Regions from separate parts of the Mesorhizobium sp. WSM1497 genome, predicted to be linked through region 1. Evidence: predicted binding sites of a transcription regulator. Region 1 holds the regulator's gene; the other holds the start of a gene.

Region 1 (4,195 bases):
TGTGGGCGAACGAGGCCGAACGCGCCTTCGTCGAGCGCATGTCCGGCGCCATCATCATCCTGCTCGTCTTCCTAATGGCCATGAACATCACCGCGATCGTGCTTCGGCGTCGGTTCGAGCGGCGCTGGTAGAAAAAAGGCATTTTGGTATGAACATCATGACCGAACAGTCCCTTGAAAACGCAGTGGGCGACAAGATGAAGTCGAACGAAGTGATCAAAATGCGCGGCGACAAGGTCGGCGTGTTCTACGGCGAGAAGCAGGCGCTGTTCGACGTCGATCTCGACGTCCGCCTGAACCAGGTGACGGCGCTGATCGGCCCCTCCGGCTGCGGCAAGTCCACCTTCCTGCGCTGCCTCAATCGCATGAACGACACCATCGATTCAGCACGGGTAACCGGCAAGATAACGCTCGACGAAGAGGACATCTACGACAAGAACATCGATGTCGTCGAACTCAGGGCGCGCGTCGGCATGGTGTTCCAGAAACCCAATCCGTTCCCAAAGTCGATCTACGAGAACGTCGCCTATGGGCCGCGCATCCACGGATTGGCCAAGCGCAAGGCCGACATGGATCAGATCGTCGAGTCCAGCCTGAAGAAGGCGGCGATCTGGAACGAGGTCAAGGACCGTTTGCAGGAACCTGGCACGGGTCTTTCCGGTGGCCAGCAGCAGCGCCTGTGCATTGCACGCGCCATCGCCGTGTCGCCCGAGGTGATCCTGATGGACGAACCGTGTTCGGCGCTCGACCCGATCGCCACCGCTCGCGTCGAGGAACTGATCGACGAACTGCGTCAGAACTATACGATCGTCATCGTCACGCATTCGATGCAGCAGGCAGCGCGCGTGTCGCAGCGCACCGCGATGTTCCATCTTGGCTATCTGGTCGAGGAGGGCGCCACCGACAAGATGTTCACCACCCCCGACGACAAACGCACCCAGGACTACATCACCGGCCGGTTCGGCTGATCTCAGGCATATGAGGGACGAAGATCATGGGTGAACATACCGTCGCATCTTTCGATGAGGATCTGGAGCAGATCAGCCAGCTGATCCGCGACATGGGCGATCTCGCCCGCTCGATGGTCGGTGGCTCGACCAGGGCTTTGCTCAATTCGGACAATGCGCTGGCGCAGCGGGTGGTTTCCGATGACGCCATCATGGATGCACGCCAGCGCGAGCTGGACGATCGTGCCATCACGCTGATCGCCAAGCGCCAGCCGATGGCCAACGATCTGCGTGCGGTGGTCGGTTCGATCCGCATGGCCGGCGACCTCGAGCGCATCGGGGACCTTGCCAAGAACATCGCCAAGCGCGTCGGCACTGTCGGGCTGAGCGTCACGCCGCACGACCTTTCGCATTCGATCGACGCAATGGCGCAGCTGGTGCTGATCCAGGTGCAGGGGGTCGTCGACGAGTATGCCGCCGCTGACGCGGCAGCGCTTGCCACGCTCAGAAACAATGATGAACGCATCGACGTCAAATACACATCGGTGTTCCGCGAACTGCTGACCTACATGATGGAAGATCCGCGCAACATCACGGCGTGCACGCACCTGTTGTTTTGCGCCAAGAACCTCGAGCGGATCGGCGACCACGTGACCAACATCGCCGAAAATGCCTATTATGTTTTGACCGGCACGCAGTTACCAGCCAATCGTCCGAAGCAGGACGAGACGGCAATGTCCGCGCCAGCGGCATGACAGGGGTGACCAGCCGATGATCGCGCCACGCATCATGGTGGTGGAGGATGAGGAGCCGCTAGGCGTGCTGCTCCGCTACAATCTCGAATCCGAAGGTTATCAGGTCGAAGTGGTGACGCGCGGCGACGAGGCCGAAATCCGGCTGCAGGAGAACGTTCCAGACCTTCTGGTGCTCGACTGGATGGTGCCTGCGGTTTCCGGTATCGAACTCTGCCGCCGGCTAAGGATGCGTCCCGAGACCGAGCGGCTGCCGATCATCATGCTGACCGCGCGAGGCGAGGAAAGCGACCGCGTGCGCGGCCTCTCGACCGGTGCCGACGACTATCTGGTCAAGCCTTTCTCGACGCCGGAGTTCATGGCCAGGGTCAAGGCGCTGCTGCGCCGGGCCAAGCCGGAAGTGCTGTCCAGCGTGCTCAAGGTCGGCGATATCGTGCTCGATCGCGAATCGCACCGTGTCTATCGCAAGAAGAGCGAGATCCGGCTCGGGCCGACGGAATTCCGCCTGCTTGAATTCATGATGCGCCATCCAGGCCGCGTGTTCTCGCGCAGCCAACTGCTCGACAATGTCTGGGGCGAGACGATCTACATCGACGAACGCACGGTCGATGTGCATGTCGGCCGGCTGCGCAAGGCGGTCAACAACGGCCGTATGCCCGATGTCATCCGCACCATCCGTGGGGCGGGTTACGCCATTCGCGAGGACTGAACTCCCTCGTTTGAACTCACGCCACGTTCTTGCCGCCGAGACCGGATCTCGCCTGCACGCCCGGCGCAAAAATCTCCTGATCGACGAAGATCAGCGCCCGCATGGCGCAGCCTTCGCGGATCAGCGGCAGTTCGTTCGGCTCGGTGTCGAAGGAAATCGACTTGGAATGCTGGCCGCCGGCGGTCTGGGCAATCGCTTGCCGCAATGCCGGCTCGATCAGGTCGAAGGCGGCGGCGCTGACGCCGACCATGGCGACCGGCGCCGGATCGATCAGCGCAAACAGGCTGCCGAGGCCGTAGCCGAGCGCTTCGCCGGCCTTGCGATAGGCTTCCCGTTCGGGCCCGTCCCTTTCGCGGGCGGCAGCAGCCAGGGCGCGTATGTCGGCGTCGCTGACATCGGCGACGGGCTCTGCATCCTCGCCCATCTGCCGCGCGTTGCGCCAGATGGCATAATTGCCGGCATAGGCTTCGACGCAGCCGCGCCGTCCGCAGCGACACAGCGCGCCGTTCGGCCGATGGATCATGTGGCCGAATTCGCCGCCCGAGGAATGGGTGCCGGTGAACAATTCGCCCTTCAGCACCAGCCCCATGCCGATGCCGTGCGACAGGAGGATGGCGATGAAATCGTCGCGGTAACGATCGGGGTCGCGCCAGCGCAGCGCCACCGCCATCATGTTGCAGTCGTTCTCCATAATGGCGGGGATGCCGAACTCCTCTTCGAATATGTCGGCGAAGGCGATGTCGGTGTGCGGCGTGATCGGCGACCACAGCATGGCGCGGGCACGGGTGTCGGTGATGCCCTGGACGGCCAGCGCGATACGAGCGACGCTGCGCACGTCCAGGTCGGGATCCTCCAGGCGGCGCCGCACGATTGCCGTGCACTCACCGATCAGCGAGTCGCGCGACATCGTCAGCGTGTCGAGCCGACGCTGTTCCTCGGATATTACCTGGCCGGCATAGTCGATGACGGCGACCGAGAGGAAGTTCAGCGACAGCACCACGGTCATTACCGCGGCCGCTTCTGGATTGAGGCTGAGGCCGACCTGCGGACGGCCGCGTTTGAGCGAGCCGGCCTCGCTCGGCTTGCTTTCGGTCAGGATGCCTGCGACGATCAGGTCGGATGAGATCGCCGAGATCGTCGAATGGCTGAGGCTTGTGGTTGCGGCGATCTCGGTGCGCGACGGCTGTCCGGCGCGGCGCACCGCCGCGATCACCATCGCGCGGTTGCGGCGGCGCAAATCGTCGTGGCGGATTCCGACCGACATGCTCTTTCATATCCTCCCGGTCGCCGCGGTTCTTCCTGCCCTGGAACGCTGTCGGTGACGCGGTCAAATACTGGCAGAAGCCGCGCGCCGTGTCATTTATTTATTCCGAGGCCCGAAAAAAATTCGAAACGACATCAAAATCCATCAGAATCGATGTTGACAGCGTTCGGGCGTTGGCCCAGTATTTTTTCGAGGCTCGAAAAAATAGGGCCTCTGTGCCGGCCCTCGGGCCAGTTTGGTCGCGCCATACGCGGCGCAGGGAGGATAATATGAAAAGATTCACAGCCGCCATCCTGGCGGGTGCCGCCATGTCGCTGACGCTCGCGTCTGTCGCGCAGGCGAAGGACAAAGTCGTCGGCGTTTCGTGGTCCAACTTCCAGGAGGAACGCTGGAAGACCGACGAGGCCGCCATGAAGACGGCGATCGAGGCCGCCGGCGACAAGTACATCTCCGCCGATGCGCAGTCCAATCCCGGCAAGCAGCTTACCGACGTCGAAAGCCTGATCTCGCAGGGCGCCAATTCC
Region 2 (4,195 bases), 2.1 Mb from region 1:
CCCGCAGCCAGCAGCGTGTCGCGCAGAGTGGCGTGCATGGTCACGGGGCAACTGATTTCGAAGCCGAGTTCGCCCGCGATCGACAGCCGCGCCACACGTGCCTGCACCATACCGATGTCGAATGCGCCACAGGCCATGAACGGCAATGCTGTGCTGGAAACATCCTGATGCGTCGTGCGCTCCAGAATCTCCCGCGCATTCGGCCCCGTGAGCAGGAAGCCGCTCATCGTGTCGGAGAGGTCGGCGATGGTGACGCCCTCCGCCGCATGGCTCTCGAACCAGCGCATGTGGAATTCCCGGAGATAGTAGGAGCCCATCAGCCAATAAGAGCCGCCGCCCCAGTTGAAGACGGTGAGGTCGCCCTTCAGCCGTCCGTCATGGCCGAGCATCGGCGCCAGGCCGGCCCGCCCCGGCTTCGGCAATCGGCAGGCGAGCAGCCGGTCGAGCCACGCCTCCGCACCCAGCCCCGACACCGCATAGCGCGCATAGGCCGAGATATCGACGAGGCCGGCGGCGCGCCGCACCTGCAGCGCCTCCTCGCCGACGATGTCGAAGGCGTTGGAGCGCCGCAGCGTCGTGCTCTCGGCAAATCCCATCGGCGCGAAATAGGCCGGGATTTCCAGCCCCCAGGAAGCCGTCCATTCGCATCCCGCCGCGCTCATGCCGTCATAGGCGCCGGGGCGTTTCAGCGGCCGGCCGGCGGACAGCCGTTCATTGGGAAAGGTCATGACGAAGCGGCGCGAATAGAACTGGCGCGTCGTCTGCCTAAGATATTCGCGGTTGGCGGCGAAGGCGCCGTAGCGAGCGATATCCATGCCGAAGATGTCGGCCTGCGGCTCGCCGAAAATCATCCATTCGGCCAGCGACTTGCCGACGCCGCCGCCCTGGCTGAAACCGGCCATGACGCCGCAGGCGACCCAGTAGTTCTTCAGACCACGCACCGGCCCGACAATCGGATTGCCGTCCGGCGTGAAGGTGAAGGCGCCGTTGACCCATTTGCGGATACCGGCCGTCGCCAGGCAAGGGAAGCGCTCATGCGCCTTGGCGAGTTCCGGGCTGATGCGGTCGATGTCTTGCGGGATCAGCTCTATGCCGTAATCCCACGGCGCTCCGTCCATGTTCCAGTGCTTTGGGTTCTGCTCATAGACGCCAAGCAGCACACCCTTGCGCTCCTGCCGCAGGTACGAAAAGCCGTCGAGATCGACGGCGATGCCGATTTCCCTGTCAAGTGCTGCGATCTCCGGAATGTCATCGGTGATGAAATAGTGGTGCTCCATCGGCGTCACCGGCAGGTCGACGCCGGCCATGCGGCCGAGCTGCTTCGCCCACAGCCCGCCGGCATTGACGACATGCTCGGCGATGATGGTGCCCTGCTCGGTGATGACGTCCCAGCGCCCGTCGGCACGTGCTTTCAGCTCGACGACCCGGTTGCGCAAGATGATGTCGGCGCCGCGCTTCTTCGCAGCACCCGCATAGGCATGCGTGGTACCGTACGGGTCGAGGTGACCCTCGTTGGAATCATGCAGGCCGCCTAGCACGCCGGTGACGTCGACGATCGGGCAGATCGCCTTGATCTCGTCGGGCGTGACCAGGCGCGCGGTCTCGATGCCGACCGACTGAAACACGGCCCAGGCTGATTTCAGCCACTCCCAGCGCGCGGGATCGCTGGCGATGTTGACGCCGCCCGTCATGTGCAGGCCGATATCCCAGCCGGATTCGGCCTCGATCTCCCGGTAGAGATTGATGGTGTAGTCCTGCAGCGCCGCCACGTTGGGATCGGCGTTGAGCGCATGGAAGCCTGCCGCCGCGTGCCAGGTCGAACCGGCCGTCAGTTCTGCGCGCTCGATCAGCGCCACATCGCTCCAGCCGAACCGCGTCAGGTGATAGAGCACCGAGGCTCCGACCACGCCACCTCCGATGACGACTGCGCGGTAGTGCGACTTCAAGGCTTCCCCTCCACGGTTGGTCCGAAGACTGGAGCATATATCTACTAGACATAAGTGTCCAGTGCCGGCGCGCGCATCGTTTTTCGTCGACCGCCGGCATGCACTGCGCGCTGTCACGCAAGCATCATGTTCGCGCCGTAGACCGCATTTCGGGGAGGCTTGCGCAGCATCATCGATGTCGCACCTCTTTCAGTTTTTCGTCCCGCGGCCGCTCCGGCACATCCGTCACAAAGAGGATTATCCATGAAGCACCTGTATCGACCCGCGTCGCTTGGCGTCGCGCTGGCCTTGTTCACCGCCTTGGCGCCGGCGCTCGCCGACAGCACCGCGACCGTCGGCGGCCTCGTCAACAAGGGGCTGGTCGGCGTCGGCCGCATCCCGGCCGCTCAGCGCGACAAGTTCGGCGAGACCTTCGGCTCGGGTTCCGGCATGGCGATCGACGCATCAGGCTGGACGCATGACACCGCCGGCTACAGGGGTTCGCTCTGGCTGTTGCCGGACCGTGGCTACAATGTCGTCGGCACCACCGACTACCGGCCGCGCCTCAACACGATCGCCATCGAATTTGCTCCGGTCGCACCGGGCGCGGCACCTGCTGCCGGCCAGGAGCAGACGGGCGTCAAGGCAACGCTCGCCGACACCATGCTTCTCACCGACGACAAGGGGGCTGATGCCACAGGCCTCGACCCACTCAACGGCGTGCGCGCGGCAAGCGGCGACATGCCGATCCTGCCGCAAGCCGACAATGGCAAGCTGGCGCTCGACAACGAGGCGATCGTGCGGCTGCCCGATGGTTCGATGTTCATCTCCGACGAATACGGCCCGAACATCTATCGGTTTTCCGCCGACGGGCATCTGCTGTCGGCAACCCAGCCACCGGCCGCCTTCGTGCCGATGCGCCACGGCACGCCGAACTTCGCCTCGGACAATCCGGGACCCGGTGCCGCCGAGCCCGATCCGAAGGACCCCGAGACCGGCCGCCAGAACAACCAGGGCCTGGAGGGAATGGCGATGACGCCGGACGGCAAGTTCCTGATCGCGGTGCTGCAATCGGCGCCCCGGCAGGATGGCGGCGATTCGCCCGCGACGCGCCAGAACACGCGTGCGCTGGTCTATGACGCGTCCGACCTCGCCCACCTCAAACTGGCGCATGAGTATGTCGTGCCGTTGCCGGTGTTCAAGGATGCCAAGGGCAAGACCAAGATCGCCGCGCAGAGCGAGATCGTGGCGCTCTCCGACAAGACCTTCCTGATGCTGGCGCGCGACAGCGGCAACGGCCAGGGGCTGAAGGGCGACACCTCGCTGGTGCGCCAGATCTTCGTCGTCGACGTCTCGGCCGCGACCGACATCGCCGGCGGCGCCTTCGATGCCGCCGACAAGCCGCTGGCGCCCAAGGGCGTGCTCGACCCGTCGGTGATGCCGGCCAAGCTGACGCCGTTCATCGACATCAACGACAAGGGCGAACTCGGCCGCTTCGGCCTGCACAATGGCGCGCCGAACGACAAGAACAACCTGTCGGAGAAGTGGGAGGCGATGTCGGTGGTCAGCGTTCTCGATCCGAAGCTGCCCGACGACTACTTCCTGTTCGTCGCCAACGACAACGACTTCCTCGCCCAGGACGGTTTTCAGGTCGGCGAATCCTACAAGGCGGAAGACGGCGCCGATGTCGACACCATGTTCCTGGTCTATCAGGTCACGCTGCCGGGTCTCGCCAGGAAGTAACCACCACTGCCCAGGCGGGCGCGCTTGGCGCGTCCGCTGGGGCTCGCGGCTGGGCATGAACGAAGCAGCGGCTTTCAGTGCGGCGCGTTCGCAAGGGTGCATCTCGGTCCCGCCTGCGATATCATCGTGGACTGGATCCAAATCACCATCCGCCGAGTTGCCCGCCATGGACGAAAAAATGCCCGCGCGCCGGCGCACCGGCGACCTGACCAGCGGCCCGATCCCGCGCACGCTTCTGCTGTTCTCCCTGCCGGTGCTCGGCTCCAACGTGCTGCAGTCGCTCAACGGCTCGATCAACGCCGTCTGGGTCGGCCGTTTTCTCGGCGAATCGGCGCTGACCGCCACCTCTAACGCCAACCTCGTCCTGTTCCTGATCCTCGGCACTGTGTTCGGCATCGGCATGGCGGCCACCATCCTGGTGGCCCAGTCGGTCGGTGCCCGCGACCTGCCCGAGGCGCGCCGCATTGTCGGCACCAGCGCGACGTTCTTCTTCCTCGTCTCGGTTGTCTTCGCGGTCTGCGGCTGGA

The links. Region 1 encodes PhoB, which activates phosphate uptake and scavenging genes when phosphate is short. Its sites were predicted from a motif close to TGTCATNNANCTGTCAT; they were not measured.
Region 2: the regulator PhoB is predicted to act here: its motif matches at 2,058-2,074, upstream of A9K65_RS17215 (esterase-like activity of phytase family protein).

Annotation. Positions count from the first base shown of each region.
Region 1 is NZ_CP021070.1:1,481,198-1,485,392, forward strand. Features, by position in the region: gene pstA (phosphate ABC transporter permease PstA) at 1-131, shown strand, start outside; gene pstB (phosphate ABC transporter ATP-binding protein PstB) at 149-967, shown strand; gene phoU (phosphate signaling complex protein PhoU) at 994-1,701, shown strand; gene phoB (phosphate regulon transcriptional regulator PhoB) at 1,718-2,407, shown strand; gene A9K65_RS07285 (ROK family protein) at 2,424-3,671, opposite strand; gene xylF (D-xylose ABC transporter substrate-binding protein) at 3,941-4,195, shown strand, end outside.
Region 2 is NZ_CP021070.1:3,549,044-3,553,238, reverse strand. Features, by position in the region: gene A9K65_RS17220 (FAD-dependent oxidoreductase) at 1-1,946, opposite strand, end outside; gene A9K65_RS17215 (esterase-like activity of phytase family protein) at 2,190-3,668, shown strand; gene A9K65_RS17210 (MATE family efflux transporter) at 3,847-4,195, shown strand, end outside.